4 regions of the Paenibacillus residui genome follow, and region 1 is predicted to be linked to each of the others. Evidence: riboswitches for the same ligand, from Rfam matches in the RefSeq annotation. Region 1 holds a riboswitch; each other region holds the start of a gene.
What was found. A riboswitch is a leader RNA that binds a small molecule or an ion and turns the genes downstream of it on or off. The one in region 1 is predicted to bind cyclic di-AMP.
Positions count from the first base shown of each region.

Region 2: linked by a shared signal. The riboswitch ahead of ACFQ03_RS00100 (3D domain-containing protein) and the one ahead of ACFQ03_RS05315 (CAP domain-containing protein) in region 1 are both predicted to bind cyclic di-AMP.
Region 3: linked by a shared signal. The riboswitch ahead of ACFQ03_RS14285 (LysM peptidoglycan-binding domain-containing protein) and the one ahead of ACFQ03_RS05315 (CAP domain-containing protein) in region 1 are both predicted to bind cyclic di-AMP.
Region 4: linked by a shared signal. The riboswitch ahead of ACFQ03_RS07410 (KamA family radical SAM protein) and the one ahead of ACFQ03_RS05315 (CAP domain-containing protein) in region 1 are both predicted to bind cyclic di-AMP.

Region 1 is NZ_JBHTIU010000016.1:35,860-43,833, forward strand. It holds gene ACFQ03_RS05295 (extracellular solute-binding protein) at 1-953, opposite strand, end outside; gene ACFQ03_RS05300 (carbohydrate ABC transporter permease) at 1,078-2,001, opposite strand; gene ACFQ03_RS05305 (ABC transporter permease) at 2,041-3,000, opposite strand; gene ACFQ03_RS05310 (hypothetical protein) at 3,299-4,507, shown strand; gene ACFQ03_RS05315 (CAP domain-containing protein) at 4,564-5,439, opposite strand; cyclic di-AMP (ydaO/yuaA leader) riboswitch at 5,451-5,586, opposite strand; gene ACFQ03_RS05320 (MGDG synthase family glycosyltransferase) at 5,781-7,004, shown strand; gene ACFQ03_RS05325 (Nramp family divalent metal transporter) at 7,083-7,974, shown strand, end outside.
Region 2 is NZ_JBHTIU010000001.1:11,458-19,431, forward strand. It holds gene trmD (tRNA (guanosine(37)-N1)-methyltransferase TrmD) at 1-474, opposite strand, end outside; gene rimM (ribosome maturation factor RimM) at 476-997, opposite strand; gene ACFQ03_RS00075 (KH domain-containing protein) at 1,078-1,308, opposite strand; gene rpsP (30S ribosomal protein S16) at 1,332-1,604, opposite strand; gene ffh (signal recognition particle protein) at 1,653-3,017, opposite strand; gene ACFQ03_RS00090 (putative DNA-binding protein) at 3,090-3,440, opposite strand; gene ACFQ03_RS00095 (polysaccharide deacetylase family protein) at 3,727-4,860, shown strand; gene ACFQ03_RS00100 (3D domain-containing protein) at 4,957-5,709, opposite strand; cyclic di-AMP (ydaO/yuaA leader) riboswitch at 5,718-5,885, opposite strand; gene ACFQ03_RS00105 (hypothetical protein) at 6,024-6,791, opposite strand; gene cysC (adenylyl-sulfate kinase) at 6,863-7,387, opposite strand; gene ACFQ03_RS00115 (SHOCT domain-containing protein) at 7,734-7,974, opposite strand, start outside.
Region 3 is NZ_JBHTIU010000043.1:33,240-41,213, reverse strand. It holds gene ACFQ03_RS14305 (Gfo/Idh/MocA family protein) at 1-202, opposite strand, end outside; gene ACFQ03_RS14300 (AraC family transcriptional regulator) at 391-1,251, opposite strand; gene melA (alpha-glucosidase/alpha-galactosidase) at 1,679-2,977, shown strand; gene ACFQ03_RS14290 (hypothetical protein) at 3,244-4,653, opposite strand; gene ACFQ03_RS14285 (LysM peptidoglycan-binding domain-containing protein) at 4,805-5,608, opposite strand; cyclic di-AMP (ydaO/yuaA leader) riboswitch at 5,611-5,779, opposite strand; gene ACFQ03_RS14280 (SAM-dependent methyltransferase) at 5,937-6,719, shown strand; gene ACFQ03_RS14275 (FkbM family methyltransferase) at 6,926-7,693, opposite strand; gene ACFQ03_RS14270 (SAM-dependent methyltransferase) at 7,711-7,974, opposite strand, start outside.
Region 4 is NZ_JBHTIU010000027.1:65,740-73,713, forward strand. It holds gene ACFQ03_RS07400 (DUF4261 domain-containing protein) at 1-51, opposite strand, end outside; gene ACFQ03_RS07405 (PsbP-related protein) at 428-1,558, shown strand; gene ACFQ03_RS07410 (KamA family radical SAM protein) at 1,806-2,987, opposite strand; cyclic di-AMP (ydaO/yuaA leader) riboswitch at 3,241-3,380, opposite strand; gene ACFQ03_RS07415 (SET domain-containing protein) at 3,654-4,232, shown strand; gene ACFQ03_RS07420 (S-adenosylmethionine decarboxylase related protein) at 4,274-5,542, shown strand; gene ACFQ03_RS07425 (hypothetical protein) at 5,600-5,950, shown strand; gene ACFQ03_RS07430 (hypothetical protein) at 5,982-6,110, shown strand; gene alr (alanine racemase) at 6,308-7,489, opposite strand; gene ACFQ03_RS07440 (UDP-N-acetylmuramoyl-tripeptide--D-alanyl-D-alanine ligase) at 7,479-7,974, opposite strand, start outside.

The DNA of each region.
Region 1 (7,974 bases):
ATTTTGGCATCCGGGAAGTTCTTGGCCAGGGCATTGTTGATATTCCCCGCATCCCACCAAGCTAACCGGTACATGGCCGCTTTGCCGCTGGAGAATTTCTCGATGGCCTTAGCCGAAGTATTAATTCCCCATTCCGGATCCATCAAGCCTTCCTCATACAGCTTGTTCATGAAGGCCAAATACTCCTTCATCTCTGGGAGCTCTACGGCATGCACCAGCTTGCCGTCACGCTCCACCCAATCCGTCGTTATTCCGAAGGTCGAAGCGATATCCCCAACCATCGGATCCTTGCCTCCGGTTAAAGGAATGACGTTCTTCTTTTCTTTAATCGTCTTCAACACATTGTACAATTCATCAGTGGTCGTCGGTATTTCCAGTCCGAGCTCATCCATCCAGTCCTGGCGGACAACCAGCTCGGTACCTACCTGTGTTCCAGCCGTTCCTTCCGGGATTCCGTACTTTTTGCCGTCAACAATGACGCTGTTCCAGGTCTCTTCATGAATCACTTGTTTCATATTTGTACCATATTTATCAATCAGGTCGTCCAGCGGCTCTAGCGCGCCGGAAGCCGCCAGCCTGGCGAATTGGGACTTACCGAGCTTCATGAAGTCGTACGCCTCTTGGTTAGCCATCAGCAGGTTCAGCTTCTCATCGGCATTCTCGGCGGGAAGCTGATCGTATTTGACATCATATCCCGTCTTCTCCTTCAAGTAGGCGGCCACGGGATCCTTATTCGGATCGAAGCGTTCAAAAGGCAGCAATTGGCGCAGTTGAGGCTTTTCCGCCTTATCGCCCCCTTCATTCTTCGGGGCTTCGGAAGCGGCCGGAGAATTGGTCGGGGCAGCTCCTTTATTATCGTTCCCGCCTCCTCCACAAGCCGCCACTGTCACGGCTAATGCGGCGATGGAAACGGAAGACAGCATCTTTTTAGTTACGTTGGATTGAAATTGCATGGATGAACCTCCCTTTCTTCTTTTCAAAGATTTCATTATGAAATTCCTTCAGTTCTTATCCGATTAGGAGAAATGATCACCGCCTTTCCATGCTTTCTTTTTGGCACGGTAACAATGAATCCCATCATCCTTTGACCGAACCGATCAGTACGCCTTTCACAAAATATTTCTGCAAAAACGGGTACACAAGCAAGATGGGGATCGTGGCCAACAGTATGGATGCCGCCTGGATCGCTTGTGGAGTTATGTTCATGGCCGCATCGATATTGACGACATTTCCTCCGGATATAAAAGCATCGCTAGCGGATACGAGCAGTTCTTTCAAATAAAGCTGCATCGGCTTTTTCTCCGGGCTGTTGATATAAATCATGGAAGCAAAGAAATCATTCCAGAAGCTTACGGCATAGAACAAGGCGATTGTGGCAAAAACCGGCATGGATAAGGGCAATGTGATTTTATATAAAATCTTCAGATTGCTGGCCCCATCAATCTTGGCCGATTCCTCCAAACTTTCCGGCAGGCTTTCAAAATAGTTCTTGATAATCAGCATGTTGAAAACACTGATCATCGAGGGCAGGAACAGTACCGGAAGCTGATTGATCAGCCCCAGATTATGCATCAGCAGGTAGGTCGGAATCAATCCGCCGCTGAACAGCATCGTAAACACGTACATCAGAATGAAATATTTCCGTCCACGGAGTCTCGGCTTGGATAGCGGGTATGCGGCCAATGCGGTCATGAACAGACTGAGCGCCGTACCTACGACCGTAATAAATACCGAAACTTTAAAGGAATTAAGAAACATGGAATCCTGAAGTACATATTTATAGGTTCCGAATTGAAGATCCACCGGGAATATTGTGACCATTCCGGAAATAACCGCCGCCTCACTGCTTAATGATTTGGCTATGAGATTCAGGAACGGAAACAGAGTAACTACTCCAAATAGGATGAAAAAAATGTAATTGAAGAAATAAAATATTTTTTCTCCTATCGATTCTTTAATGGCGTTTCTATTTTTCTTCTTTACAGAAGCTGTTTCTGGCATATCCATGTCATGATCTCCCCTCTCGTTACGCAAAATCGCTTACCATATGCCTCTCTGCAAATATTTACGGGATAAGTAGTTGCCTGTAATGATCAGAATGAAGCCGATAACCGAATCGAACAAGCCAACGGCCGTCGAGAAGCTGTAGTCTTGCTCACCCAGCCCCACCCGGTAGACATAGGTACCTATAACATCAGCGACATTGTAAACGTTCGGATTGTACATAACGAGAATTTGCTCAGTCCCCGCTTCAAGAATACTACCCAGGCGGAGGATAAACATCAGCAGAATAATCGGCGTCAGACCCGGCAAAGTAATATATAAAATTTGCTTAAACTTGTTGGCCCCGTCAATTCTGGCCGCTTCATATAATTGCGGGTCAATTCCGCTCAAGGCCGCCAAGTAAACAATAGTGCTCCAGCCAAGTTCCTTCCATCCGGCTGAGGTGATCAGCACGGAGCGAAATATCGTGTGGTCCAGGAAGAATGCTATCGGTTCTCCGCCCAGCGCTACAATCATCCGGTTGATTAAGCCGCCGTTGGTGGAAAGAAGGTCGATAAATAAACCGCTTACAATAACCCAGGATAAAAAATGCGGCAAATAGACAATAGTCTGAATTGTCCTCTTAAAGATCATGTTCTTTAATTCGTTCATTAAAATGGCAACGATGATCGGAAGAGGAAACAGAAATACAATTTTATATAAGGAGATTATCAGCGTGTTTTTGAATACGTTGACGAAATCAGGCGAGGTAAACAGCCTTTTAAAATTGTCCATCCCCACCCAGGGGCTGTCCGCAAATCCTGTGAAAATATTAAAATCTTTAAAAGCAATAATGATTCCATACATGGGTGTATACTTAAACAGAAGCAAAAACAGAATTCCCGGGATCAAAGCGACATATAAATCCCAATCCTTCCTGATATCTGCCCCTAATTGACCCCAATATCCTCTGCGGGAGGCTGGAATGACTGGCGGCGTTCTTGTTGTCGGTTTCATTGAATTCCCCCTAAATCCGTAAATTTCTTTCTGAGTGTGTAGCTATTGGAGAAAATCTCCTACATAAAACCTAAAAAAGGAATGCTTTTTTCTATGCTTCCAAGTTTACCCGTAATGGGGGCCGATGAATAGCGGACAGTGATTACTTTTTTTAGTACTTTCATTACTATTTGCCCAAGCTTGTCCCTTTCCGTCTTGAGCTCGACGAAGGATGGGCTATAATGGACTTACCTGCAAGGCAAGGCGGCTTTCAAATTAGCTTGAGAGGCCGGAAAAAGAACGGAGAGGTGTTAGTTTAATGACAACAGTTAGGCAAAACACGGCATGGCTGTATATCGGAAATAAGAATTGGACGTTAGGGGATACAGAGAAGTTAGTGGAGTGGTGCGCACGGCATAGGGTGGGCAAGCTTCTGCTTCATCTGCACGATTGGACGAATCCGGCGGCGGAATTCGCTGAACAGATGGATTCGGTCGTGGAGGCGTGCTCAAAGGCAGGCATTGAAATACACGGGATGATCGGTACCCTCCAGCTTCGGGCTGAAGATAGAGCAAGTCTTCCTTTCCAATCCAGGGAGGCGTACTGCGTCGATTATGAAGGAATTTCCAATTGGGACGAGCCTTTGGCAGGCCGCCGCTATGTTCTGGATCCCTCGAATCCGGATGTTGTCTCGTTCATTGCCGGCCGCTGCAAAGATATGCTGGTCAAGCATCCCGGATTGGCAGGGATTCATCTGGATTTCATCCGTTTCTATCATTATGAGAGCCGCTTGTCTATCGATACGAATCAGGCGGGGCATTGGACGGTTATTCCCCGTGCCGGGGAGCCTCTGAAGCTGACGACGGCGAACGGGACGACAACTACCTTCTTTGTGGAACAAGCCCTCAATCATTATAATGATCCTCCAATTGGCCGTCATTTGCATCTCAGACGTTCTTACCATTATTGCTTCTGCGAGCGCTGCCTGGAAAGGTTGGCACGGGAGTTTAATCTCTCGATCCCTGACGAGTTGGAAGAGACCCGGCAGCGGGCGGATTGGATTCTGAAGCATCATGCGGAGGATTGGTATGCGTTCCGCTCCTCATTGATTACCGGAGTTGTTCGAAATATCCGGCGGGAGATCACGGCTCAACGCAAGGAAGCGCAGCTGTCTGCGGCAATCTGGTACAATTCGCCTTACGGAAACGAACTGAGAAATGAGCCTTTCCATCCCGGCAGTGAATATGAGCAGTTCGGCCAGAAATGGTGGGAGTGGATCAAGGAAGGGCTGATGGATTTTGTGTGCCCCATGAACTATTGGCTCACCCCCGAAAGCTTCGGACAGATCATCCGGGAGCAAATAGCCCGTTCCGAAAATAAAGTGCCTCTATATGCAGGGCTGCTGCGGTCAGACGAATTCCCGATCGATCAACCTCTTTGGGAAAAATATAAGCTTGTCGCTCAAGAAGCGGGGGCTGCCGGAATCAGCTTCTTCTCTTATGGAGGCTGGAAAGACCTGGACTCATGATGAAAAAAAAGAGACCGGACGCATAAGCGTCGGTCTCTTTCGTTTTGGTTATTTTATTAACCGATAAATTCTTGTACCCATTCCCCTTGGTAATAAGCTACGCCTATTTTGGTGAAATTAGGACTCATGATGTTCTTTTTGTGGCCCGGGCTGTTCATCCATGCATTCATAACTTCCTCGGGTGTGCGTTGGCCTTTGGCAATGTTCTCTCCGGCATATGAATATTTGATGCCGTAAGTGTCCATCATATCGAACGGAGAGCCGTAGGTTGGCGAATTATGGTCAAAGTAATTGTTATGATACATATCTTTGGCTTTATCCAACGCCATAGCGGAAAGTGCGGAATCCAGCTGCAGAGGCTTCAGTCCGGCCTTCGCCCGTTCCTGATTCACCAATTCTGCTACTTCTTTAGCATATTGAGAAATATCGGATTGACCTTGGTCAGGTTGAGTCGGGGCAGGTTTGTTGCCCTGATCGCCTTGGTTTGGCTGGGTCGGTGCAGGCTTGCTTCCCTGATTGCCTTGATCCGGCTTGGATGGTGCAGGCTTGCTTCCCTGATTGCCTTGATCCGGCTTGGATGGCGCGGGCTTGCTTCCCTGATCGCCTTTATCCGGCTTGGATGGCGCGGGCTTGCTTCCCTGATCGCCTTTATCCGGCTTGGATGGTGCAGGCTTGCTTCCGTTTCCTTTGTCAGGTATAGGATTGCAAGAGAAATCAAACTTAAATCCGTCTTGTCCTATAATGATAAATTTGCTGAACTTGGGATGATTCTTGAACAAGGATTCAAGGTCAATCCCGTACTTCTTGGTGATATGGTTTACTGCATCACCAGAATGAAATGTTTGCGGAGCAGCGAATGCTGCATTGGCAGACAACATAGTCCCCACGAGCAAAACTCCGGAAAGAGCAACTTTCTTAATGTGTTTCTTCATGGTGTTCAGTTTCCTCCTCTTTGTTTGGCCTGCGAAGTTAGCTGACGGGTTCGGGTCAAAGAGTAATCGCCCTACGGCTTGCAAAGCCGCTTCACCCCCACTATTGGTTCCCCCGCGCACTAGATTGTGCTTCGGCCGAATTTCTACTAGATTGTAACATGCTAGATTAGCCCTTTCATTCTACAATGTTTGGTAATTCATACAATTGCCCTGATACGGTACATGATTTTCCGCATATGAGAACACATTAAATACATATACCTCAATCGTAAAAGATCATCTTATGTGGCGAACCGGCAATAATACTTCTCTTCCATTTCAAGGGCAGGACGGATGCTTATATGTATGGATTAAAAGCACTTATTCTGTATGCAAGCTACGGGGACGGCCATCTCCAGGCGGCACGGGCTCTTCAGGAGACTTTATCCCGGAGGGGGTTCAAGGCAGTGAAGCTCGTGGACTTATATGGGGAGTCGTATCCATTTTTGGACCGGGCTGTTCAACAGTTCTACAAGATGTCTTCCCAATATTTCCCGTACATCTATGGCTGGATATATAGATGTACCCAAAATATGAAGCCTCAGCGGATGCTGAACAAAGGGTTGAAAGCATGGGGGGCCAAGAAGCTGATGCAGCTGATCTCCCGGGAGAAGCCGGATGTTCTCATCTGTACTTTTCCGATGCCTGCCATTCGCGGAAGAAGCGGAGCTAACATTCCTACGTTTACGATCTTGACGGACTTCGCTCTGCACAACCGTTGGATATACTCGGAATATGACCTGTTGTTCGTAGCCACCCCCGACTTGAAGAAATCCATTCTCGAGCAGGGAATCGATCCCGGACGCGTTGCCGTAAGCGGCATACCGATCCGTTCCTCCTTTCCATCCGTACATCTCAGGGAACAAACCGTGTCCGACCGGGATCCGGCAGCTGCCCGCACTTTCCTCCGGGTCCTGGTAATGGCCGGCGCCAACGGTATTCTTCGCAATTTATCCGAGGTGATTTCCCTCATTCGCAGAGAACTGAAGGATGCCCGTATAGCTGTCGTATGCGGAAGAAACCGGGCCCTGTTTAACTCCATCGCAAAAAATTTCGGGAATGACCCGAATGTGGAGATTTACGGCTTCGTTGAACAAATGGCGGAATTGATGGCCTCTTCCGCATGCATAGTGACCAAAGCCGGAGGAATCACATTAACGGAAGCTCTCGCCTCCCGCCTTCCCATTATTGTTTATCGCCCCCTGCCGGGGCAGGAAGCGGATAACGCCCTGTACCTCCAGAGTCAAGGCGTAGCAGCGATTGCCCGCTGTCCCCGCGAGTTAGTCAAGCAGATCGGAATGATGACTTCCTTAGACCGATCTGAACGGGAAAGAATGGAAGCCAAGATGAAAATGTTAACCGGAGAAAGCTTAGACGAACATATGAAAGCGTTGTGGAATGCTTCCGATTCGGACCGCTTCAATTTCACCTATGACCGATTTGCGGGCTGCGGCGGCGCTTCGGATAAAATCACAAATCGAATTCTTAAGGAGCTTACCTCCTCTCTCAATTTAAAGACAAATTAAAGACTTGTCATTTAAACATACGCTCACTAAAATACAATTACGTAAGCGCTTCATCATTAAGTCAAGGGGGTATTCTGAATGAACAACCCGTCGCAACTGCCAGATCGCAGAACATCTTCCTCGTCCTTAGCCCGGTGGCTGGGCACATTAGGCCCTTCCCTGATTACAGCGGCACTGGTCCTCGGGCCTGGGAGCATCACGCTTACCTCCAAGCTGGGCAGCATTTATGGCTACGATCTGCTGTGGGTCATGGTAATATCGGTTTGTTTTATGTTAGCCTTTACCGAAATGAGCGCCAGAATCGGGATGGCTGCGAACCGTTCCCTATTGTCGGTTATTCGTGAGAAATGGGGTAAAGCCGTTACAGTCGTCATCGGGATCGGTGCTTGCCTGGTCACCTCTTCCTTTCAGGCGGGAAATTCCATCGGTTCGGGGCTGGCCATTGCCGATCTGACCCAGACTTCAACGCCGGTATGGGTGATCATTACGACTTTGCTTGGCATGTCTCTGCTCTTTACCAAAAATTTCTACAAAGTGTTGGAAAAAATGATGCTGGTTATGGTCGCTCTAATGATTATTTCTTTCCTGTTGACCCTAATCATGGTCAAGCCCAGTATCGGCGGCATCTTGAGCGGATTAGTCCCGAGGGTGCCCGAAGGCTCCCTGCTGCTTATCATCGGGCTGGTAGCCACTACCTTCAGTATCGTCGGTGCCTTCTACCAATCCTACTTGGTGCAGGAGAAGGGACTGACTAAGGACCGGCTTAGAGACGGCGTGAAAGAGAGCTTTACGGGGATCATCATTCTTGGACTGATTTCCTCCATGATTATGATAAGCTCAGCCGCCATTCTTCTGCCCCAGGGCATTCAAGTCAATACCGCCGGCGATATCGGCAAAGCTCTGGAGCCTGTCTTCGGCAGTTGGGCGAACGTCGTGTTTATAATCGGCTTGTTCGGCGCTTCCTTCTCTT
Region 2 (7,974 bases), on a different contig from region 1:
CCCTGGGAGAAGCCGAGTCACACAGTCAATGACGGCCATGGCCGGAATCTCTCCGCCGGTCAGCACATAATCGCCTATGGACAGCTCATCGGTGACCAAATAGCGGCGAATTCTTTCGTCATAACCCTCATAATGGCCGCAAATAAAAATAAGATGCTCTTCGGCCGCCAGCTCCTCCGCTTTACGCTGGGTAAACGTCTCCCCTTGAGGACACATCAGAATGACACGCGGCTGGGATTGCAATCCGGCCATCCGTTCTTCCACAGCGGCAAAGATAGGCTCCGGCTTCAGCACCATTCCTCCCCCGCCGCCGTAGGGGTAGTCATCCACCGTATTATGCTTGTTGTTGGCATAATCGCGGAAATTGATCGTCCGGAAGGAGACAATCCCCTTCTCCCGGGCTTTGCCCAGTATGCTTGACCCGAATACGCCCTCGAACATTTCCGGAAACAACGTCAGAACATCTATATTCATTCTAATCCATCATACCTTCCATTACACGGATCGTGACCCGCTTGCCGGCCACATCGACATTTATCAAGACATCATCAATAACGGGCACCAGGACCGGTTTGCCTTGGGGACGGTTTACCACCCACACATCGTTGGCTCCGGGAGACAAGATTTCACCTATCGTTCCCAAAACCTCCCCTTCCTCCGTCTGAACCGTGCATCCGATGATTTGATGATAATAATATTCGCCTTCTTCGAGCTCAACCAGATCCTCTTCCGTTACTTTGAGCATCCAACCTTTATATTTCTCCACTTGATTAATATCATCCAGACCGGAAAATTTAACGAGATAGACGTTTTTCTGAGGACGCCCGGATTCGACAATGACAGGCACCCGTGTTGTCATCTCTGCATCGGTGAGCACCAATCGGCTTCCCTTGCGAAAACGAATGTCGGGAAAATCGGTTTGGGGGACGACTTTCAATTCTCCCCGAATGCCATGTGTATTAATGATTTTTCCCACGTTAAACAATTTTCCACTCATGAATGACCTCCGTAATATTGGATTAAGAAGATACGGGAAAAGGGCTAGGTGACCCTACCCCTTTAATCCGTTCGCTTCCGTCAGGAGACAATCTCCACCGAAACGCGCTTATTCTCTTTAACTGCTGCCGATGTTACTACGGTCCGCAGCGCTTTGGCAATGCGCCCCTGCTTGCCGATCACCTTGCCGACATCGGAAGGATGAACCGTAAGCTCATAAACGGTCGCATGCTCTTGTTCCACCACATTCACCTGAACTTCTTCCGGATGATCGACCAGTGCTTTAGCTATGACGGATATCAGATCCCTCATGATAACCCTCCGAACAGACGGAATTATTTTTGATGCCGAAGCTCGTGGAATTTGGTCATAATACCAGCTTTGCTGAACAAGCTGCGAACGGTATCGGAAGCTTGTGCCCCGTTCTGGAGCCATTTCAATGCTTTCTCTTCGTCAATCTTAACGTCTGCAGGTTGAGTCAGAGGGTTGTAAGTACCGATCTCTTCGATAAAACGGCCATCACGAGGAGAGCGAGAGTCGGAAACAACCAAACGGTAAAAAGGAGCTTTGTGAGCACCCATCCGCTTCAAACGAATACGAACTGCCATGGATCAATTCACCTCCTTACAAGATTTCCGGGCTGCGCCGGCGGTTATTCAACCGAAGGGGAACTTGAAGCCTTTACCCAATTTCCCTTTCAAGCCTTTGCCGCCCTTGCCTCCCATCATGCCGGAAAATTGCTTCATCATCTTGCGCATATCTTCAAATTGCTTAATTAACCGGTTAACCTCCTGAATGGAGTTTCCGCTGCCGAGAGCAATTCTTTTGCGCCGGCTGGCATTAAGCAATTCCGGTTTACGCTTCTCTTCGGTCGTCATCGATTTGACGATCGCGAGTGTGCGGGCCATTTTTTTATCATCGATCTTGAAATCCTTCATACCCTTCATTTTGTTCATTCCGGGTATCATTTCAAGAAGCTGGTCCAAAGGTCCGAGCTTCTTCATCTGCTCCATCTGCTCCAGAAAATCTTCGAAGGTAAACTCCGCATTGCGGAGCTTCTTCTCCATTTCTTTCGCTTTCTCTTCATCAATGCTGGACCGGGCCTTCTCGATCAGTGTGAGCATATCGCCCATTCCCAAAATCCTCGAGGCCATCCGGTCCGGATGGAAAGGCTCCAGAGCATCGATCTTCTCGCCCAATGCGGCGAATTTGATCGGGCATCCCGTTACCGCTTTAACGGAAATGGCCGCCCCGCCGCGGGTATCCCCGTCAAGCTTGGACAGAACAACGCCGGTCAATTCCAACTGCTTGTGGAAGCTCTCTGCTACATTCACCGCATCCTGGCCGGTCATGGCGTCAACGACCAGCAGAATCTCATGCGGCTGAACCTCCGCCACAATCTGCTTCAGCTCGTCCATTAATTGTTCGTCGATGTGCAGACGTCCGGCCGTATCGATCAGGACGTAGTCGTTGCCGTTCTCCTTGGCATGAGCGAGCGCCGATTTGGCGATCTCCACCGGGCTGACCTGGTCCCCCATCGTAAATACCGGAGCCTTGATCTGGTCTCCCAATACCTGAAGCTGTTTAATGGCGGCGGGACGGTAAATATCACAAGCTACCAACAGCGGACGGTGATTCTGCTTCTGCAGAAGCTTCGCCAGCTTCCCGGTTGTCGTCGTCTTCCCGGCCCCCTGCAGTCCGGCCATCATGATGACGGTCGGCGGCTTATTCGCCTTGGCCAGTTTGCTCTGGGTTCCGCCCATCAGCTCGGTCAGCTCTTTATTGACGATTTCAACAACGACCATTCCGGGCGTAAAGCTCTTGAGCACTTCTTGTCCCACGGCCCGTTCCTTAATTTTGGCGATAAACTCCTTAACGACCTTGAAGTTGACATCGGCCTCCAGAAGCGCCAGCCGTACCTCGCGCAGTGCCTCATTTACATCGTCTTCCGACAGCTTCCCCTTGCCTCTCAGCTTACCGAACACATTCTGAAGCCTGGTAGTTAACCCTTCAAATGCCATTTACGCCACCTCCTGACCTTATACCGCTCGAATCTATGTTTTTAACTACTCTTAATATCCAATATTACATGATCAGTCGACAAGACGCATCTTCTCCAACAAAGGTGCCGCCTTGCTCCGAAGATCGGGGCTCGCCTCGCCCAGAAGGTCTTCCAGACGGTTCAGGCAATCCGTCCGCTGCTCATGCTTCGCCAGAAGCCGCAGCTTCCGCTCGTACTCTTCCAGCATCAGCTCTGCTCGCTTGATATGCTCATATACCGCTTGCCTGCTGATAGAAAATTCGGAAGCAATCTCTCCAAGCGAATAATCGTCGTGGAAATAACAGGACAGAAATGTTCTCTGCTTCTCCGTCAGAAGCTCCGAATAAAAATCAAACAACAGGTTGATCCGGTTTGTCTTCTCCAGCATCGGATGCTCGGGCATGGCTTCCACCCCCGTCAAGGAAAAACACTTTACACACTTTGCTTATTGTAACCGACCCGTTTATTGTTGTCAAGCGAATAACCTTGACAGCCATACCATTCTGCATCCGATACCTGAATCGTCCGCAGCCGTCGATCGTGGCGGCATCCTTCAGCTCAGTTTCCGTGTGGAATTCGGTTTACCGATCCTTCCGGCTGTATTCTTTTGCCAATTTATGATTTAACGGATAAATCCCCCTGGTCATAACAAAATAATAGAATATGAAAAATATCGGAGGGAAGAAACTATGAAACGCCGCCATCTGTATCTAATTGCACTCAGCTTGCTGCTCATCGTTGTTTACGGATGCGGTATCGGCAGGGAAAAAGATAACAGCTCGCAGCCATTCGGACCGGATACGACGGATTCGCTCCTGTCCAAAGTCGAACAGAACTCTGAACGGACACAAGAGCAGGCCGTTCTTCCTAAACTGCCCGCAGCCTCTCCCGTTCCGGAGAAACAGGCAGATCCCGCTCCGCCCGCAACAGAACCGCCGAAGCCTTCAACCGGCGGCAAGGAGAACCGTTCACCGGCTGAACCGAAAGCATCGCCGTCTGTCCGGGAGCAGCCTCCCGTTCCTGCAGCGCAGGCTCCTCAACCGTCTGAGCCGGACAAGCATAAGGAGAAAGCTAAATTAAGCAAGCCCAAGCCTTTGCCCAAGCAGTCCGGTGAAGTCGCGGCCGGGAAAAAAACGACCCGACAATCCTCGGGCACGTCATCTCAACTGACCTTGTCCGAATTAAGGGCTAAATATCCCGATTCCTTTCGGCTCAAGGGCTCTTCCAAAGGAAAGAAGGTCGCTCTGACCTTCGACGACGGACCGGACCAAAGATTCACTCCGCAAGTATTGGATGTTCTAAAGAAGTACAATGTCAAAGCCACCTTCTTTCTGGTCGGCTATCGGGCGGAGGCCAATCCGGCAGTCGTGAAACGAATTGCTAAGGAAGGGCATGTCATAGGAAACCACTCCTACAATCACCCGAATTTTCCCAAGCTGCCGGTCACCGTCTTTGAACAGCAAATCAATCGGACCCAGAACATTCTCAGCCGTCTGATCGGCTATGAACCGAAATATATACGCCCTCCTTACGGAGCGATAAATGAAGAACAGCTTCAATGGGCGATTAAGAATCAATTTCTGATCGTCAATTGGGATGTAGATTCGTTGGATTGGAAAGGGCTTGACGCGAAGCAGGTTTCCGCCAATATTCTTAATCATGCGCATGCGGGAGCTATTATCCTTCAGCATTCCGCAGGAGGCGACGGCCAGAACCTATCGGGAACTATCGAGGCCCTTCCCGGAATTATCGAGAAGCTGCAGGCGGACGGTTATGAGCTTGTTACGATTCCCCAGCTGCTGAACATGTCCAAGAGCAAATAGTGCGGGTTTTCCATCGGTTAACCAATCGTTTGAATGATATGTACAGGAGCTATAGAAACAGCAGCCGGAAGAAGAGGGACTCCGGCTGCTGTTTACTTAATCCAGAATGTAGATTTGCACATTTTGTTTGCCGAATTTCATCGCCTGCTGCCGGGAATCGGGAACGAAAACATCCACCCGGTTTCCTTTGATCGCACCGCCTATATCGGTAGCTGTAGCTACCATTCCTCCTGCCGGAAGCCCGTCATAGGAATAGCCGGTAATAAAGACCTTCGACCCCAGCGGGATGACGGCAGGATCCACTGCAATACTACCGACCTTCAGAGGATTTCCGAAATAATCACGTCCTGCGTAGCCTCCGTTTTCCTCGGCCGATGCCGTATAGGCAGACGCTACCGCAGGAATTGCTTTCTTATATGTTAAGGTTTGCCCGGTCGGAGTAACGATGACGTTTGCTTTCACCGGTACAGCGCGCATCGCCGGAGCCGATTTGCTCTCCTCCTGCTTCGGTTTGTCCGCTTTGGCTTTAGGAGTGGATGCGGCCAAAGGCTGGGCATGGACAGCGGGAGCGGGCGAACTCTGCTGAACGGGCGGAGCTTCCTCCTGAGCCGGCGCTTCGGGTGCTGCAGCCGCTAAAGCATCCCCCTGCGGTTGATCCGCCTGCTGCTCCGCAGGAACAGGCTGCGGCGCTTTAACCCACTGTGCGAACTTCATCTCCCGAGGATCCGTTCCATGGGCTTCGGTTTCGTTCCATTTCAGGGAGGCGGCGGATACGGTCGTAGCCAAACTGATAGCAACGGTGATCACGGCAATGATTCGGAACGGGACTTTGGAAATCAATCGATTCATAGACAAGGTTCTCCTTTAAGTACTGCCGACGAGGTTAGCTGTCGGGTTAGGATTGAGGATACAACCCCGCGTCTGTCGACGCTTCACCCCAAGCGGAAGACGATATAAGCTTTTTCCGCAAAAAACATCCCCCGTACTTATCTTTCATAACCGATAAGTTTTGGCATTAAGGAGGCTACCATACTCGTATTGGAATGAACATCCACAGAATTTGGCAAACGGTAATGTATGCGCTACACATCACGTAATTATGCATACCGTGAAATATTTTCCACATATCTATAAATGTGAATTTTATGGATCTACTGGTATTATTAGGTCTTTTTCCTATTCTCCAATTGTTCCTTGAAAATTTGCAGTTCCTTCATTTCCTCCGGAGTCAAGGCCGCCAGCTTCTGCTCCAGCCGAAGCTTTGCATAATGATATAGCCCGCCGTCCAATTTCGTTTTTTCGCGAATCAATTGGATAAGCTCCGGCGGGATATTTTGCTGCTGCGGTCTCTTCTCCGTGACGTTCCAGTATTGGTAAGAAGACTGCTTCCAATCGAATAAACGGTTCATCAGAAACAGGCTTTCGTTAAACATTTCCGTAATTCCAACAAACGCATAGAAAGTGTCCAGATGGGTTATAGCCTTATCCAAATCGGGTATAAAGGGGTTGGCGAGCTGGGATGCTTGCGGATTCCAACTGGCGAAATAGGTCTTATTGTTCGTTAAATAATCCTCCAGGCTCATTTGAACGACTTGCGAATGCAGCGGATGCTCAGGGACCCTTCTAATATAATAGTACAGGGAAAGCACCTGCTCCACCGGTTCTCTGAGCATGGTGGCATAAATCGCCGGCTTCGGAATATAGGCATGAAGACCGAAAAAAAAATGTCCAAATATACATTTCACCTGCGAATGGGAACCCCTAATCATGTCCGGCAATTGACTTGCAGCCCGGACATAATCATCCCATTGATAATAAAAGGTTAACAGTTCCTCGGCCCTGTACTGGTTTAGCAGAATAGTATACATGGTCGTCCCGGCTGTTTTGGGAATATGCATGTATAGCAAAATTGGCTTTTCCTTCTCTTCCATCCTGTCCTCCTCCCGTTCCAAGCGGCTTGCCGCCTTTATTTCCGATTACATATCGATGCCGGAGAGAACTGTTATATAAAGGACCGTCTCCTCAAAAAATCCAGGATCAGCCGTGCCCCTTCCTCCTTGCTGCATTGTTCGGTATCCACTGTGACATCCGGATTTACCGGCTCCTCATATTCATCCGAGATGCCGGTAAATCGAGGCACCTCCCCCCTCAGCGCCTTGCGGTAAAGCCCTTTAACATCTCTGCGGATGCATTCCTTCAACGAACAGCGGACATAAACTTCAATATAGGGGTCAAGCTCTTGCCGCAAGTAATTTCGCATAGACTGATAAGGAGTGATGAAAGAAGCCAGCACAATCACTCCGTTTCGAGATAGAAGCCGGGCGACGAACGCCGCTCTCTCTATATTTTTCATCCGATCCTCTCTGGAAAAGCCTAAATCCGGAGCCAGATGCCTGCGCACGTCATCTCCATCCAGAACCTCGACCCGGGCACCCGCAGCAATCAATCCGGCTTTTACAAGCCCGCATAGCGTAGTTTTGCCCGCTCCCGATAGTCCGGTAAACCATACGGTCACCCCTGCGGACATCAGATCTCCTCCTTATGGCCTCTTCTATGCTTTACAGCGATTACCGTGCATGAATATGATAGAATATGACAAGACAAGCAAAATGGAAACGGACATCCATGGAGCCCTGTAAAAACCACTTCGAAGCTTATTCCGGGTACTTAGCGGGGAGCCCCGGAATTAAAAAAAGCTCCTAACGGAGCATATCGAGGATGAAACGCAGATCCTAATATTCCTGGCGAAAGGATAAGCGGCTATCACTGTCCTTTGGACAGGCGCGTTCACCAATGAAATACAAGAACAGGTAAAGTATAACTTATACATTTATTTAAAAATAGGACCGTTTCAACGGTCCTTCAAATCATCTTTACCATTTATCGCGCATAACCTCATCGCGCTTCTGCTTGAACTCCTCTTCGGTGATCAGCCCTTCTCTCCGCAATCTCTCCAGCTTCCTCAGCTTTTCTTCAAAATCAACGCCTGCTTCCTCCATACTGCGGTTCAGCGGCCTGTCCGGTCTGACATCCACTTCCCATTCCGCGGCTCCCTGGCTGGAAAACAAATTATAACCGTGGTACCCGGTAATGGCTATCGCAATGACCGTCCAT
Region 3 (7,974 bases), on a different contig from region 1:
CCAGATCCTTCCGTTGGAACAAGTCACGATAGTCGGCGTAAGCATCGCAGTTCAACTCAGCCTCCGCTCTTTGTCTGCGATCTTCCATAGGGTCGGATACGGCGACGATCTGATACAGTTCCGGAAGCTTTTTAATAATATAAGCATGAATATCGCGTCCGCTTCTGCCCTGACCTATGATCCCCACTCTTAATCGTTTCATTAGGTGCAACCTTCCTTTACTGGATTGGATTTTTACCTATCTTCTACCATAGCAACGGAAGAACGGATTGACAAGCCTTTTCTGGGGGCAAATTCAATTTCCCCTTGTCTTTAATTTGTCTGAAAAATATATCCCGAAGCAGTCGCATTGCTTCTTCCCCTCTGTCCGGTTTCCCGGCTCTTCGGCCTTTAGTATTGGCAGTCGTAGACAGATCCTCCCTGAAGCTCCCGGTAACGGGTGGGCGAGCTGCCGAACCATTTCTTGAACTGCTTGGAAAAATAGAGCGCATCGGGGAAACCGACACTGGACGCAACCTGTTCGATCGTCAGCGGCTCCCGCAGTAATAAGCGCGCCCGTTCCATACGGATTTTCAGCAAAAATTGCATCGGAGACACTCCGGTATGCTGCTTGAATATTTTCGATAAATAAGAGCGGTGATAGCCGAGCGTATGGGCCATCTGTTCGATAGAAACTGGCTGTGAATACTGCAGATTCAACCACCGGATCGCCTGCTCGACCTGCAGCTGCACCGGATCCGCGCTGGAGGAACGGGAAGGCAGCACATCCAGCTGTCTCGCATATTCCGCTAACAGCAGGCGCAACAAAGCGCCGACCTGCAGATCGCAGGACGGATGTCCCTCCCCGAGAACATGGGCCATCTTATGAAACAGGACGGGAATTTTACGGTTTCCCTTCGTGCTCACCGTCGGCTGGTAAGGGGTGATGGACAATTGCGAAAGCAGCTCATCTGCCCGGGTTCCCTTAAAGCCGATCCATATATACCTCCAAGGGTCCTGTTCATCCGATTCGTAGCTGGACAGCTCCCCCGGAAAGATGAAAAAATGCCCTCCCTCCGACAGCTCGTAATCTCTACCCCTGCAGCGGAATCTTCCTTTACCGGAGAGGACGTAATGAACCAGATGATAATCCAGCACCTGCGGCCCCACTTTATGCGATGGCGGCGTTTGCGCCTGGCCGGCAAACAAGACGACCAATTCCCCGTTACCCGGGTAAAGATTTAGAGACACCGTATGAGTCGGTTTACCCATCACCTTCCCGCTCCTTTCTCTATGTTATCAGGCCATTCCTGCGGATAGGCCACGTCCATCCATATTCCGTCCGGAACCTTTTCGATCCGCTTACAGCCTGGACGGCTATATTATTCAAAGTAAAACAACTGCAGACGCATTGCAAGAGTCCGGGTCAAAATCACCTGACCAAATCATTCGGGGGATGAGCTTTGGTGTTAGATTGGTTTGATCGCCCACAGGTCCCGGCATGAATTCAGAATAAGGAAGCTTATCCCTCCATCTCATACAAAAAACAACATTTCTCCATACGAAAGTGAAATGATTCCATATGCAAGCGCCTCCCCGAACCGTATAGTCATAAGTAACGGCTTAGCCATCCCCAAGTACAAAGGCAGTGCCTGGAGATGGATGACAACATCAATTTACTCAAGGAGGCCTTCTAACCATGTCCAAAATTACTTTCCTCGGGGCCGGAAGCACGGTCTTTGCCAAAAATGTGCTGGGAGACTGCATGCTGACCGAATCACTGCAAGGATTCGAGCTCGCTTTGTTTGACATCGATCCCGTCAGGCTAAAGGATTCCGAAAACATGCTCAACAACCTGAAACAGACGACGGGAAGCCGTTGCCGAATCGTTGCGTATTCGGATCGCAAGGAGGCGCTGCGGGGAGCCAAATATGTAGTGAATGCAATCCAGGTCGGAGGATACGACCCTTGTACGATCACGGACTTTGAAATTCCGAAGAAGTACGGCTTGCGCCAGACCATCGGGGATACGATCGGCATCGGCGGTATTTTCCGAAACTTGCGGACGATTCCCGTCATGCTCGATTTTGCCAAGGACATCCGCGAGGTATGCCCGGACGCCTGGTTCCTGAACTATACGAATCCGATGGCCGTATTGACCAACACGATGATTACATACGGCGGTGTCCGTACGGTCGGGCTGTGCCACAGCGTCCAGGTTTGCATGCCGCATTTGTTCCGCCAGCTGGAAATGGATACGGAAGGAGTTCAAACCAAAATCGCCGGAATCAACCACATGGCCTGGCTTCTGGAATGTACGAAAGACGGGATTGATCTGTATCCGGAAATCAAGCGCAGAGCGAAGGAGAAGCAGAAGGAAAAGCATAATGATATGGTCCGTTTCGAACTGATGTTCCGCTTTGGCTACTACGTAACGGAATCATCGGAGCATAATGCGGAGTACCACCCGTATTTCATCAAGAAGAACTATCCCGAATTAATCGACCGTTATAATATTCCGTTGGACGAATATCCGCGGCGCTGCATCCGGCAAATCGAAAGATGGCAGACCATGCGCGATGAACTGGTGAACAACCGCAGCCTTGAGCATAAACGCTCCAATGAATACGCCTCCTATATTTTCGATGCGATGGAGACGAACCGCCCGTTCAAAATCGGTGGGAACGTGATGAACACCGGACTGATCACCAATCTTCCCAAGGAGGCCTGCGTTGAGGTTCCTTGCCTCGTAGACGCAAGCGGCGTCACGCCGACCTATGTAGGAGATTTGCCTCCGCAGCTAGCCGCACTGAACCGGACGAACATAAACACCCAGTTATTGACCATCGAAGCGGCGATCACCCGCAAGAGAGAGCATATTTATCACGCCGCCATGCTGGACCCGCATACATCGGCAGAGCTCTCCATCGATGATATTGTCTCCTTGTGCGATGACTTGATCGAAGCCCATGGCGACTGGCTGCCTAAATATAATTAATCATTGTTCGGCAACGAATCATCAGAACGGGGCCGATCTATAGAAGGCACTTCCTTAAAAACCGGGCGAACGGATACGTTGCGCCCGGTTTGGATTTGCGTTAGTCTTGGCATGCTTTGCGCCAGAGGCTGCTTGGAACGATCGGCTCGGCAAGCTTCATGTGAAAAGTCGGCTACAGCACGATGAACAAGGTGTGAACCGGGCGTGCAGCGTTAGCCGTTCACGTCTAGACATAAGGAGTGCCCTCTTTGTGCATTCGGGAAAATTTAGATCAGGAACATAGCGACAATGGTCGTCACGACCAAGCCGATCACAACCGGCCGTACATTGCGGCGAACCATCTCGAAAGGATCTACCCCGCAGATCGCCGCGGCGGGAATCAATGCCCAGGGAATCAAGGTTCCTCCTCCGACCCAAATTCCGGCAATTTGACCCAGCGCAGTCAATGTAGCGATCCCGGAGCCGATGGCCGTACCGAATAATTGGGCGATGGAGCCGGCCAACGAGATTCCCGAAAATCCGGAGCCATCCAATCCGGTAATGGCGCCGACGGTCGTAAGGGTAACGGCGCCCACCTCCTTGTTAACCGGAACCGTATTGGCGAGAGCGAGCCCCAAATCATTGACGATGCCTTGAGACCCCTCAGGCAGAACACTGCCGAATAAATTGAAGAAGGCCGAATCCCCCAGATAGAAGAAAGCGGCGATCGGAATGACGGGCCCGAATACCCTGAAGCCGAACTGCAGGCCTTCCACCAGATACTGTGTCGTTCTCTCCAGTCCCCGGTTGCGATGAGCAAGCAGGGTGATGGTGATCAGAATGACCACTGAGGTTCCCCCGACCAGAGCCGTTGCCTCCCCTCCCTGCAGCTTGAAGAAATACATGGCTGCCAAGTCGCCAACAAATAACAGTGGAATGATGACGGCCATAATTTTTTTGGCTTTGTCCGGCAGGGCAGCGGCCAGGGGGTCCTCTCCTCCTTCCGCTCTGGCTTCCCCCTTGCGGACCGCTCCGGTAGCGAGAGTAAGCTTCCCGGCTGCCATCTCCCGGCGCATCAGCCAGAAGGCAGCTACAGTCGTCACCGTTCCCATGACCAGAACTAACGGAATGCTGGCCTGGACAACCTCGGAGACCGGTATACCCGCAGCGTCGGCCGTCAGCTTGGGAGCCCCCTGAATGACGAAGTCCCCCGATAAGGCTATGCCGTGGCCGAACAAATTCATTGCGATGGCAACACCGAGCGGCGGCAGACCGACCCGAACCGCAGCCGGCAGCAGCACGGCCCCGATGAGCGCCACGGCGGGAGACGGCCAGAAGAAGAAGGAAATAACCAGCATGACCAATCCGACTGTCCAATAGGCTAGGCCGGGACTTCTCATCAGTCGGATAAAGGGGGACACCATCGTTTCATTAATTCCCGTTCTCGTTAACACCCGGCCCATGGACACGATAATCGAAATAATCAGTATCGTATTCAACAGCTCTGTGATCGCATAGATAAAGCTGTTGAAGATTCCGCTTACAGATTGGCTTAAGGACGATGTAGCCAACCAGCCGAGCAGAAAGATTCCGGCTATACATACAAGCGATGTATCCCTTCTCATGATCATGCAGCCGATAATCATGACGACAAACCCTACGTACACCCAATGGATTCCGATCAGCTCTATCCCCATCTTGCACCTCCCTGCAGGCTTACACCCGGATAATTACAAAGTATGCTTGAGCCCGCAGGTTGGTTTGATCCCGCCCATGTTCATTGAAAAAAAATCAGCCTCGCCTATTACGAGACTGATCGTTTATGCAAATCATTAGGATGCCGTATCTTTAGTTCAATACATAAACGGTTACGTTCTGAATGCCGAATTGGCTTGCAGTTGAACGGCTGCCCGGCATAAAGATGTCAATCCGGTCGCCCTTAATCGCTCCGCCCTGGTCGGTTGCCTTGCCGATCATTCCTCCGACAGGAAGCCCCTGACTGTTATAACCGGTAATATAAACGGTAGAATTCATAGGAATGACTGCCGGATCTACGGCTATCGTTCCCAGTTTCAGAGGATTGCCGTAGTAATCGACAGGCCCCCATCCGTTCTCTTCATGCGAGGCGGAATAAGCGGTAGCGGAAGCCTGTATAACTTTGCTGTAAGTATAGGTTTCGCCCGTCGGCGTCGTTATCGTTTGCGCATTGCTCGCAGGCGCCGGAGCAGACTCCGGACTCGCACTTAAGGCAGCTACCGAGTGGTTCGAATTCGTGTAGCCTTCCGGCAATTCCAGCACAAGCCCCGGATATAAATTATAGGGATCATATTGAGAATTGGCCGCCATTAACAAGTCTAGAGGAATATTTAATTTCTGCGCTATTGTCCAGAAGGAATCCCCCTTCTGCACGGCATAAGAATGCTCCGTAGATACTGGAAGCGTAATCGTCTGGCCGCTTTGCAGGTTATACATATCCACTCCCATGTTGGCATTGATAACGGCCTCCAAGGATAACTGATTCTTCTCGGAGATTGTCCATAAACTATCATTATCCTGAACCTGATAGGATGCGGCGAAAGCCGGAGAAGACAAACTGGCCAAAGACACACTTAATGTAAACGCTATTACTGTTGTTTTAACCAATCGTTTCATACTGAGCTCCTTTTCGCTGCCTGCGGAGTTAGTTGTCGGATTCGGGAGAAAAGGAAGTATCCCTACGCTAATATAAGCGACTCACCCCAAGTGCCGAGCAAGCCCAATTGTCGGCACATACCGTCCCCCGCACTTCAAGAAAATTTATTGAAGTTTCGGCGGTTAAAGTCTAGCATATTTTAGTAGCCGGTTAAACGAGTAAAATATGGAAAGACTCTGCTGCTCTGGCCCTGTGCCGTGCCTTCCTTCCGAAGATACGCATACCATAGAAACATCACTGCATTTGGACTATTTTCAAATCCTCTTCGCAGAAGGAGCGATCCGTTCAATGTTGATTTCACAGGTGTGCAAACAACAGGACTTCGAGTCCGTCTGGCTACAGGAAGCTTGCCTCGCCTTGAAGGAGCCTCTGCAGTATCATCGAAAGCTGTGGGAATACTGTTATATCTATCAAGGGTTGTTGGAACGGGGAATGCTAGGCCCCGGCAGAAGAGGATTGGGATTTGGTGTCGGCAAAGAGCCGCTCGCCTCCTTATTTGCTTCCAGAGGCTGCTATATCACGGCCACCGATCTGGATGCTCCCTCCGCCTCCGTACAGGGCTGGGCGCAATCCAACATGCATGCCGCAGGTATTCAGGATTTGAATGAAAGAGGGTTATGCGATCCTGAATTATTTCGTCAGCGGGTTACCTTTGAAGTGGTCAATATGAATGCGATTCCTCCGCATTTATTTAACCAATTCGATTTTACCTGGTCCTCCTGCTCCTTCGAGCACTGTGGATCGATTGCGCTGGGCAAGCAGTTTATCTTGAACCAAATGAACTGCCTGAAGCCCGGGGGAGTTGCCATTCATACGACCGAATTCAACCTTTCCTCCAACGACCAGACGCTGGAAGAAGGCCCTACGGTCCTCTTCCGCCTTAAGGACATCGAATGGATGGTCCATACGCTGCGCGCACAAGGACATTCCATAGAAGTCGATTATTCGGTAGGCACCGGCCCGATAGACCGCCATATTGATGTTCCCCCCCATTCAAATCCGCACTTAAGACTGCTGTTGGCGCAATATGTCACTACCTCGATAGGGCTTATCATTGAGAAAGCGAAATGACCGTTCTTCTGTCCATAAGCGCAAAAAATCGTAAGAAGGATACCTTCTTACGATTTTTATTAGTTTCGGCTTAATTTATGGTTTGGGCCCAGCTATGCAAGTGTGCACTGCAGGGAGCTGATAAGTAAAACGATGACACTTGCTTGCCGCTTGCTCCGTTCCCATCTCTTAAAATGTGGTCACTGCTCCTGGATACAGGCGCAGCTTCAGCGGACAATCAGCAAATCCAAGTGATAAAGGTCTCTATGAGCCTCCAATACCGCCGCATTGGTAGGCTCCACCCGGCCATCATGGCGCAAAATATGGAACTGGAAGCCGCGCTGGACAAATTTCTGCAGAACGGGCCCCGGTTCTCCCCCGCGCCATATAACCGGCAAATACTCCATAAGAATGATGATGGAAGGATTGTGGTCGATCACTTCAAACACGCTATCCATAATCAACGGCTCCGCCCCGTCTACATCGATTTTAATCACGTCCGCTTTAAGGCTGGGAAGGAAGTCGGTGAGCAATCCTTGCTTGACTTTGAACATTGTCGGCTCGTTGATAGCTTCGATTCCTAAAAATTGGATGCTTGTCCCGCCATCCCCTATCGTCTGAAATTCGGTTTCCCCTCTTTGATTGGACAGCGCGACCCGGTGCAGATGGACACGCCCGTACATCCCGTTGAAGGAAATGCTTTTTAACAGATTTCTATGGTGAAAAGGGTTCGGCTCGAACGCATGCACCTGGCCGGTAGGCCCTACCAAATGCCCTGATAAAATAGAGAAAAAGCCGGTATGCGCCCCGATATCGAGCACGGTCATTCCAGGTTTGACGATCGTCAACATAATGTCTGTAATCCATTTCTCCCAATCGCCCGTTAATAGAATGGCTAAGTTAACCGGGTCCCGTGTATCCAGAAACATATAAGGGCCGTGATTTATATTTGTTAATACGGTGTGGTCACCCAAGTAATAATGAGGTCTGGTCAAATCAATCTCCCCTTCCGCTATAACGGTGCCAAGTAAATCGACGGCACACGCACCGCGCAAGCGTTCATATCGTGCTTATATAAACGCACTTCGACATCTTTTTCATCCTCATGCAAATAGATGACTTCCTGCAGCTGAGACGTTAGGAACAAGTGTTTTTGCCACAACAATTTATTAGCGGCATTGGACGTGATATCCAACGTAAAGTGGCCTGCGCCGACTATTTCTATCCGCACTTCGAAGCGGTATACCTGGACGGGCAATTTGATATACGGGCCAAA
Region 4 (7,974 bases), on a different contig from region 1:
CACTTGCTCTTTGCTTTTGCTCCATTTGCGAAATAGATCTAACCAGCCCATTATCATTAAATTCCTCCTGTCTATCCTGATGTTTTTTCTAACGGACCGTCACCCGACATCCGCTTTGCAGCCTTCTTATTCCTGACGGATACCGTTCCGGAGCCTTATCCATCCCATTGGCAAGGCTATAGCCCGCTCCTTGGTCCGGCCCCGGCTTCAGGGATCGTTTCATGCCCCGAAACTACATATAGCACATCCGCTTGCATTTTGCCATTCATCCGTCTCCACCTCTGCTAAATTATTCATAATCAGGGAGCCGTTAAATAATTTTTCATAACTTTTTTCAAACTTACTGTTTCTTTTTTTTGCAGTTTTAGGTAAAGTATTAAATGTTGTTAATTTATCAATTTATAGAAAGAAGGCTGAGTTAAGTACGATGATGAAGAAAAAATGGAACGTGCTGTTGGCAACTACCGTCCTAACAGCGGGAATTTTGTCCGGATGCGGTTCGGATAACAAACCACCGACAACAACCGACCCTTCGCCAAGTCCTACGGCATCCACCGAGCCTTCGGCTTCCCCGACGGCCAGCCAGAAGCCTGCGGCGGACGGGAAAGAGCTGAAGAGCAAGGACGAGAGCGTGCAAATTACTGTTCCTAAGGATTGGAAAGAGAATGACTCGCTAAACGCGCAGGCCATTCTGGGCGCAGCCAACCTTGTGAAAGAAAAGTACGTGATTGCTGTTCCATTCGCTAAATCGGAATTTGCTGACGATACTACGCTTGATGATTTCATGACCGTTGCTAATCAGAACATCGAAATGACCGCGGAAAATACAAAAATCAGTGAAACCAAAGATATTCAAATTGACGGCATCCCCGCAAAACAAGCCGTTATTTCGGCCGAGATTACCGGTATCAAAGTCCGTTATTTGATTACATACCTGGAGAAAGGCAACCGTTTCTATCAATTGGCTGCCTGGACATTGGATGAACGCTATGATGAGTACGAGGAAGAATTTACTAACGTCATTAATTCTTTCCGGGTTCTGAAAGATGATGTTGAAACTACGGCCGGGAACGGTTCGGATTCCAAGACGAGCGGCAAGGATGTCGTACTTACCGATAGTGCAGACTTGACGGAAATTACACTGCCGGGCGGGTGGACGGAAGCTAATGGGCTGAACGACGAAGCCGACCTCCAAGCCCTTAATCTCTCTGCAGGAAACGAGAACTATCTGATGGTTCTTAACGAGCCCAAGACAGATTTCGACGACGGATTTACGCTGCAAGAATACTACGATTTGATTATGTCCATGCAGACAGACGGTTCTCTCATCGGCAACGCCGTCCATTCCGATCCTGTTGAAACAGATATTAACGGTAACAAAGGCATCCAGTTTGAAGTCCGGGGAGAAGTGGATAAAGTCAAGATCGCTTATCTGTTTACACTGGTAGAATCCGAAAACGGCTTCCACCAAGTAATTTTCTGGACGAATGCCAATAAAATGGATGATAACAAGCAAACTTATATCGACGCAACCAACACGTTTAAAGTTAAGAAGTAATTACACTAACCGGTGAGCTTTCGGAATCGATGCGGGAGCATTTATGGCTGCACGATATCCGGCAGTCCGCGGAATTTATCAAGCAATGGCACTTATTAAATCATTAGCAGGAGCGAAGGGGCGTACCAACGCCCCTTCGCTCTTTTTTCCGGGTGGAAGATTAATCCCGGCTCCGAAAACGCGATGAAGGCGCCTGCCTCAGTCCGGAGCACAGAACGCCTTCGTATTCATATCACTGCTATATTAATTATGACTGGGCTACTCTTGCTCTCCTTCTTTGCGGCATGTCGGGGAGCTCATTGACAGAGACCACCTGATCGGTTTTCTTCCTGGGCTTCTCCCAATACTGTTCATTGCCCGGCAAATCATCGAACCAGGCCGCATCGTCAGGGCAATCCAATACCATAAACCGGCCATAATGCCCCTCTCGGGATTGGTGATATTTCAAATACGCTTTGCCGTCCTGAATCGCCAAAATTTCAATTTTGCCGGAAGTATGGCTCATCGAGAGGCGCACACGCTTACCCAATCCGGAAGTGAGAGCTTTGGCTTCTTCCACGATCTCGTAAGCCCGCTTCAAGGGGAGTACAAAATCTTTGTTACCGGCAACCGGACGGTTGATAAAGAAATAATACGGAGTGACGCCCGCCCAGGATAGCTGGTCTAACAATTCTCCCAGAACGACAGGGTCATCGTTAATTCCTCTCAGCACCGGAGTCTGGTTGACAACAATGGCTCCTGCTTCATGAAGCGCCTGAAATGCCCGTTTCGCTTCCGGTGTAATTTCCCGCGGATGATTAATATGAGCCATTACATATATTCGTTGTTCAGGAGTCGAATAAGTCCGAATCGTATCCAGCAATTCCTGGTCTTCGTATATCCGCATTGGGTTAAAAACGGGGATTTTGGAGCCGAGGCGAATAATTTTGACGTGCTTGATTTCCCGAAGCCGTTGGAAAATCATCTTCAGCTTGGAGGTGGCGAGAATCAGACTGTCTCCGCCTGTCAGCAGGACGTTGTTGATTTCGGGATGCCGGGAAATATATTCAATTCCCGGATCTACATCCAGCATCGCCTCTTTGACATCGTTGCGGAATAGCCGTTTGCGGAAGCAATATCGGCAGTAAGCGCCGCAAACCTCCGACACAATCAACAGAGCTGTTGTCTTATACTTGTGCTGGCAGCCGGGAACCACATAATTCGTGTCCTCGTCGGAAGCATCCCAGCGGCCGTATTCGAGAAGCTCTCCTTCATTGGGAATTACCAGCTTCTTAATGGGATCATGGGGATCTTGCCAATTGATTAATCCTAAATAATAGTCGTTAACCCGAAAAACGAACTTCTCCGTTATTTGCTTAAGCTTTTGTCTCTCTTCCTCCGGTATAGCCGTTATCTTGTCGATATCGGTGATATACTTCGGCTGGGCCATTCCAATTCCTCCTTTATTCTGTTCAAGTCGTGTCTCTTCCTATCTTAGTAATGAGCAGGAACCAAGAGCCTATAGGCGGAGGTTCGCTTAGAATCGATTCTTCGGTATCCACGTTCAACACCCCATTCCAATCAGTGTATAAAAGCAAAAATGTCCCGCCCTGACGGAAAGCCCATCTCTGTCAGCGGCGGGACCCTATACACAAAAAGACCCTACAAGGGTCAAAGTGTAAGCAAGTTTGCTCCTATATCAGTCTTGACCCATCCACTGCAGACGAGGTTAGCTGACGGGCTCGGGAAGATGGTTCCCTACATTCGTAAAGCAATGATTCGCCCCAATAACTGGTTCCCCCGCTTTCCGATGTGATAATCGGAAATTAAGCGTAATCAAATTGTATAGCAGAATAAGGAAATTGTCAACCATTAAGCCTTGACAACCATCCTTTACAAAATCGGCCATCCCCTTCCTTTTACTGCTCAACGCCATTATCCCCTCCCCTAACTGATTGATTTTTTGCCCCTCCCTCGCCGTTATCTTCTCCGCTCCTGCATGACTCCGCGATAGCTAGACCCATTTCTATCACGAAATCTCTCATTATTAAATACTCTATTACTATTAGATAAATCTATTAAATTGCTTTATCAAATTTTGAGGACGGTGGTTTGTATGATTCATCCGGATACGGAGCTTCGCTTCGTTAACGAAAAGATAGGGCTCGGCGTATTCGCGACCAAATTTATTCCTAAAGGAACTATTGTTTGGGTATTGGATGACTTAGATATGATTCTGGACGAGGATTACGTCGATTCTCTGGAACCGCTGCGGCGGGATATCGTCTACAAATACGCCTACCAAAATGAAAAAGGAGAATATGTTCTGTGCTGGGACCACGGAAGATACATCAATCACAGCTTTAATCCTAATTGTATAGGAACGGCGTATGAACTGGAATTAGCGGCGAGGGACATCCATCCCGGCGAAGAGTTAACGAGTGATTATGGAATTTTGGGGGATGAGGAGCCCTTTGTATGTGTGCCGGAGGAAGGCACCTCCCGGACTATAGTCATGCCCGACGATTATTTGCATTATTACCGGTTGTGGGATGAGATGGCCGCGGAAGCCTTCAAATATTTTAATCAGGTGGATCAGCCTCTGAAGCATCTCATTCCCCGCAAATTCAGAAAAAAAGTCCATGCCGTCGCCGCAGGCCTGAGACCGTTGGATTCAATCCTGACTACGTTTTAGCCTTATTCGGCCTGGCTGGAATTTGATGAAAGAGGTGAACGATATTGGCAACTAACTTGGTGATAAGCCTGCTCGGAAGCAGCGGAGGGGTAGCCAAAGCATTGCTTGCCTTGTTAAATCATTCCTGTCAACACGCTTCCGCCCCACTCCACTCCCTTCTTCAGAACAGTCAAATCCATTTGATAGATATCCGGCAGAAACCATTGAATCATTACCGGACAAGATATCCGTCCCTGGCTGACAAACTGGCCGTACATTCGTTCGATTTGGCAGACACGGACCGCTTTAAGGAGCATTTGCTCCATACCCGGACCAATCTCGTTATTGATGTCTCCTGGGCCGATACCGTCGGCATGCTGGAATGCTGCAATGAATTCGGCATTTCCTATATCAACTCGGCTCTGGAAAATACTTGGGTGGACGAAACGGAGGCCGTGGAGAGATTCACCCTGCTGGAAAGATATCGCATTGTAGATGAAGCAAGGGATAAGTATACAAATATGAAAGGAATTCTGTGCTCGGGAATGAACCCGGGGGTCGTCCAGTGGATGGCCATAGAGATGATTAACCGTTACCCCGATGAACGTCCGCTCGCTTGTTATATAGTAGAACAGGATACTTCCTTCTATAGAGATCCGTCCGTCATTCAAGCCAACACCGTCTACTCCTCCTGGTCACCTGAATGTTTCCTTGACGAAGCCATATTAAATTACCCGGTGTTTATGAAATGGCGTTCTCCTTTCGTCATTTTTAGAGAAGTGTACGAGCTGGAGTTCAAGGTCACCCTTGGGGACAAAAGCTTCTACGGCTGCCTTATGCCGCATGAAGAGGTTGTCACGTTAGGGAAATTGTATGACATGGAGGTCGGCTTCCTCTATCGGGTCAGCGAATACATGACCGATATCATCCGAACGAATCTGGACAATGTGGACGATTTATGGGACTGGCATCACCGGGTGCTCGATCCCGAGGAAGCGGAATTATTGGGCGAGGACCTGGTCGGGGTGCTGCTAGTATACGAGGATAAAGAACGCTATATGTATAATGTTTTGGACAATCGTTCCATCTTTCGCAAATTCGGAATCAGCGCCACCTATTTTCAGGTCGCTTGCGGACTGTACGCGGCAGCTTCGGCGGCGATGCTGGACAGCCTTTCTTCAGGAGTGCATTATGTAGATGAACTTCTTCTAGCCTCGGCTTCCCGCTACGGCAGTTATGTATCGTATTACATGAAGCATTTTGTTACAGGGGAAAACCATTCCTCGGACGGTTTGTTATCCGACCGGATCAAAGAAATACCGACGGAATAGACAGCAGCCATCCCGGAATGATACGATGGGGAAAATATATGGATACAGGTGGCTTCCATGAATTCAAGAGGTAGAATGGGACTTCTGCTGCTTTCCTTTCTGCTTGTTGCAGCTTCGATTCCCGTGGGTATATCCGAGTCTGACGGCCCTTTAACGATCGGCGATCCTTTGCTGTCATCACGGCAGCCGGATTCCTATCTCCACTCCGTCGTCAGAAGCTTCGAGCCTACAATGGCCGTTCTCATCGCTGTAGTTTTATATCTGATCTTTCTCCGGAAGAAGCTGCTGCCGCTTTTTCGTTTTCGTTATGCAGATTTAATGATCTTCAAACTGCGGCATCGGCAATTTCTGATGCCTATCAAGTTTACGTCCACTTTCGTGGGCTTCCGTATAGATTTGTTCCGGTGAACATTTCTATACAGAGAGGAGCCTGAGGAACATGCGGCAGAACAAGCCACCTGTGGATGAGAACGATCCGAAGCGAATTAACAGAGAGCTGTTAGGGACATTGCTGTTTCTGATTTTCGCCGGTGTCGTCATCACGGTTGCCTACTTTTGGATAGGTTGAGAAAAGCAATTGGCATCGATTCCGCAAATCCTAATCTAGTGAAGCAGGCTAGTGGAGTGTTAAGCGGATTCCGGCCCATAGTTCTTAATTAAGAAACCGTCCGGCAGATACGCTGTCGGACGGTTATTATTGTACATATCCTCGCCGGCATAGCCGGCCTGCTTCCCGCGCTTCCGCCCCGCTTCTCTTCTTAATGATTAGCCTGTAGCTTTGGATAGCGCACGAGCGGAGATGATCTCGCTCATGCTTTCCGCTCCTCGATAGATCCGGGGCACCCGGGCGGTTATCATGGCCAGAACTTGCTGGGGGATGCTCCCGATATGATCGGCCAGGTCGTTCAGTTTGATTTCCCTGTCCCTTTGCTTCCCGATCAGCGTTACCGGTGTACCGACGGGATAATATCGGGGCAGCCGGATGATGATTTGATCCATGCAAATATTTCCGGCAATCGGAGCCGCTTGTCCATCAACAAGCGTATAGAAGCCTTGATACCCTTTGCAGCAGCCGTCCGCATAACCGATGGAGACGGTGCCCAGCCACTCGTCGCAAACAGCCGTGTAGGAACGGTCATAACCAATGCTTGCGCCCTGCTTTACATATTTGACCTGCACGATTTCCGAATGCAGGGACAAGGTCGGCTTCAGCTCGACATCCAATCTCCGCTTGACTTCCCCGTCACATGGATTGATTCCATAGACAGCAGCCCCTACCCGCACCATATCGAGAGAGAACTCCGGATATTGCAGTGCCGCTGCACTGTTGGAGCAATGTGCAATAAAGCCGGCAAAACCGGAATCAGCTACCCACCCTCTCATCTCTTTAAAGCGGCTGAATTGCCGTTTGTAATAATCTGAGTCCGCCTGATTGGCTGTTGCGAAATGAGTATACACCCCTTCCACAATGAGGTCTTCACTCTGCAAATATGGGGCCATCGCTTCCCATTCGGAGAAATGGCGGATACCGATGCGGCCGAGGCCGGTATCCATTTTGACATGCACACGCAGCGGCTTGCGGCTCTGCTTGTGCCGTCTCATCTCCCTCAGCCAGCCTTCATCGCAAACCGTCAGGGAAATCCCGTATTCCGCCGCCAGGTCCGCATCGGCCGGAAGTGCCGGCGTCAGTACGAGAATAGGTACTTGAATGCCGCTTTCCCTAAGCTGCAGCGCCTCGCTGATCAGACCTACGGCCAGCGCATCGGAACCGGCCTGTAAAGCGGCTGCCGCCGCCTGTACGGCACCATGCCCATATCCGTCCGCCTTCACGGCCGTCATGAACTTTGTCTTCTGAGGCAGACGCCTGCGGATTTCCTTAATGTTGTGGCGGATTGCGTCCAGATGCACATCTGCCCATGTATGTCGGTACCTCGGTTTAACCACCATATCCGCTCGCCTCTTTTCTGAGAGTCTCGACCACTTCCTCAAGCTGCCAGCCCCTGGAACCTTTGATTAACATAATGCAATCCTCATGAAGCTCTTCCTTTAACAGTTCGGCCAATTGCTCTTTATCCATACAGCTGGTAATCCGGCTCTCCTCCATATTTTTCCTGGCCGCTTGGGCAATATGTGCCGCCGAGGTGCCCAATGTGTACAGGGCGTTCAGTCGCTCCCCGTCCAACTGCTCTCCGATTTCCCGATGCATTCGGTCCGACTCCTCCCCAAGCTCGACCATATCTCCAAGAACCGCAATTTTGCGCTTGTCCGGATTCAAGGAGTATAAGGTGTCCAGCGCAGCCCGCAAACTGGTAGGGTTCGACTTATAAGCATCGTTGATAATCAGGCATCGACCGGCCTGAACTAGTTCGTTGCGCATTCCGGTAGCTTCCACTTGCAGAAATCCTTGCCTGATCTGCTCATAAGTAAGTCCA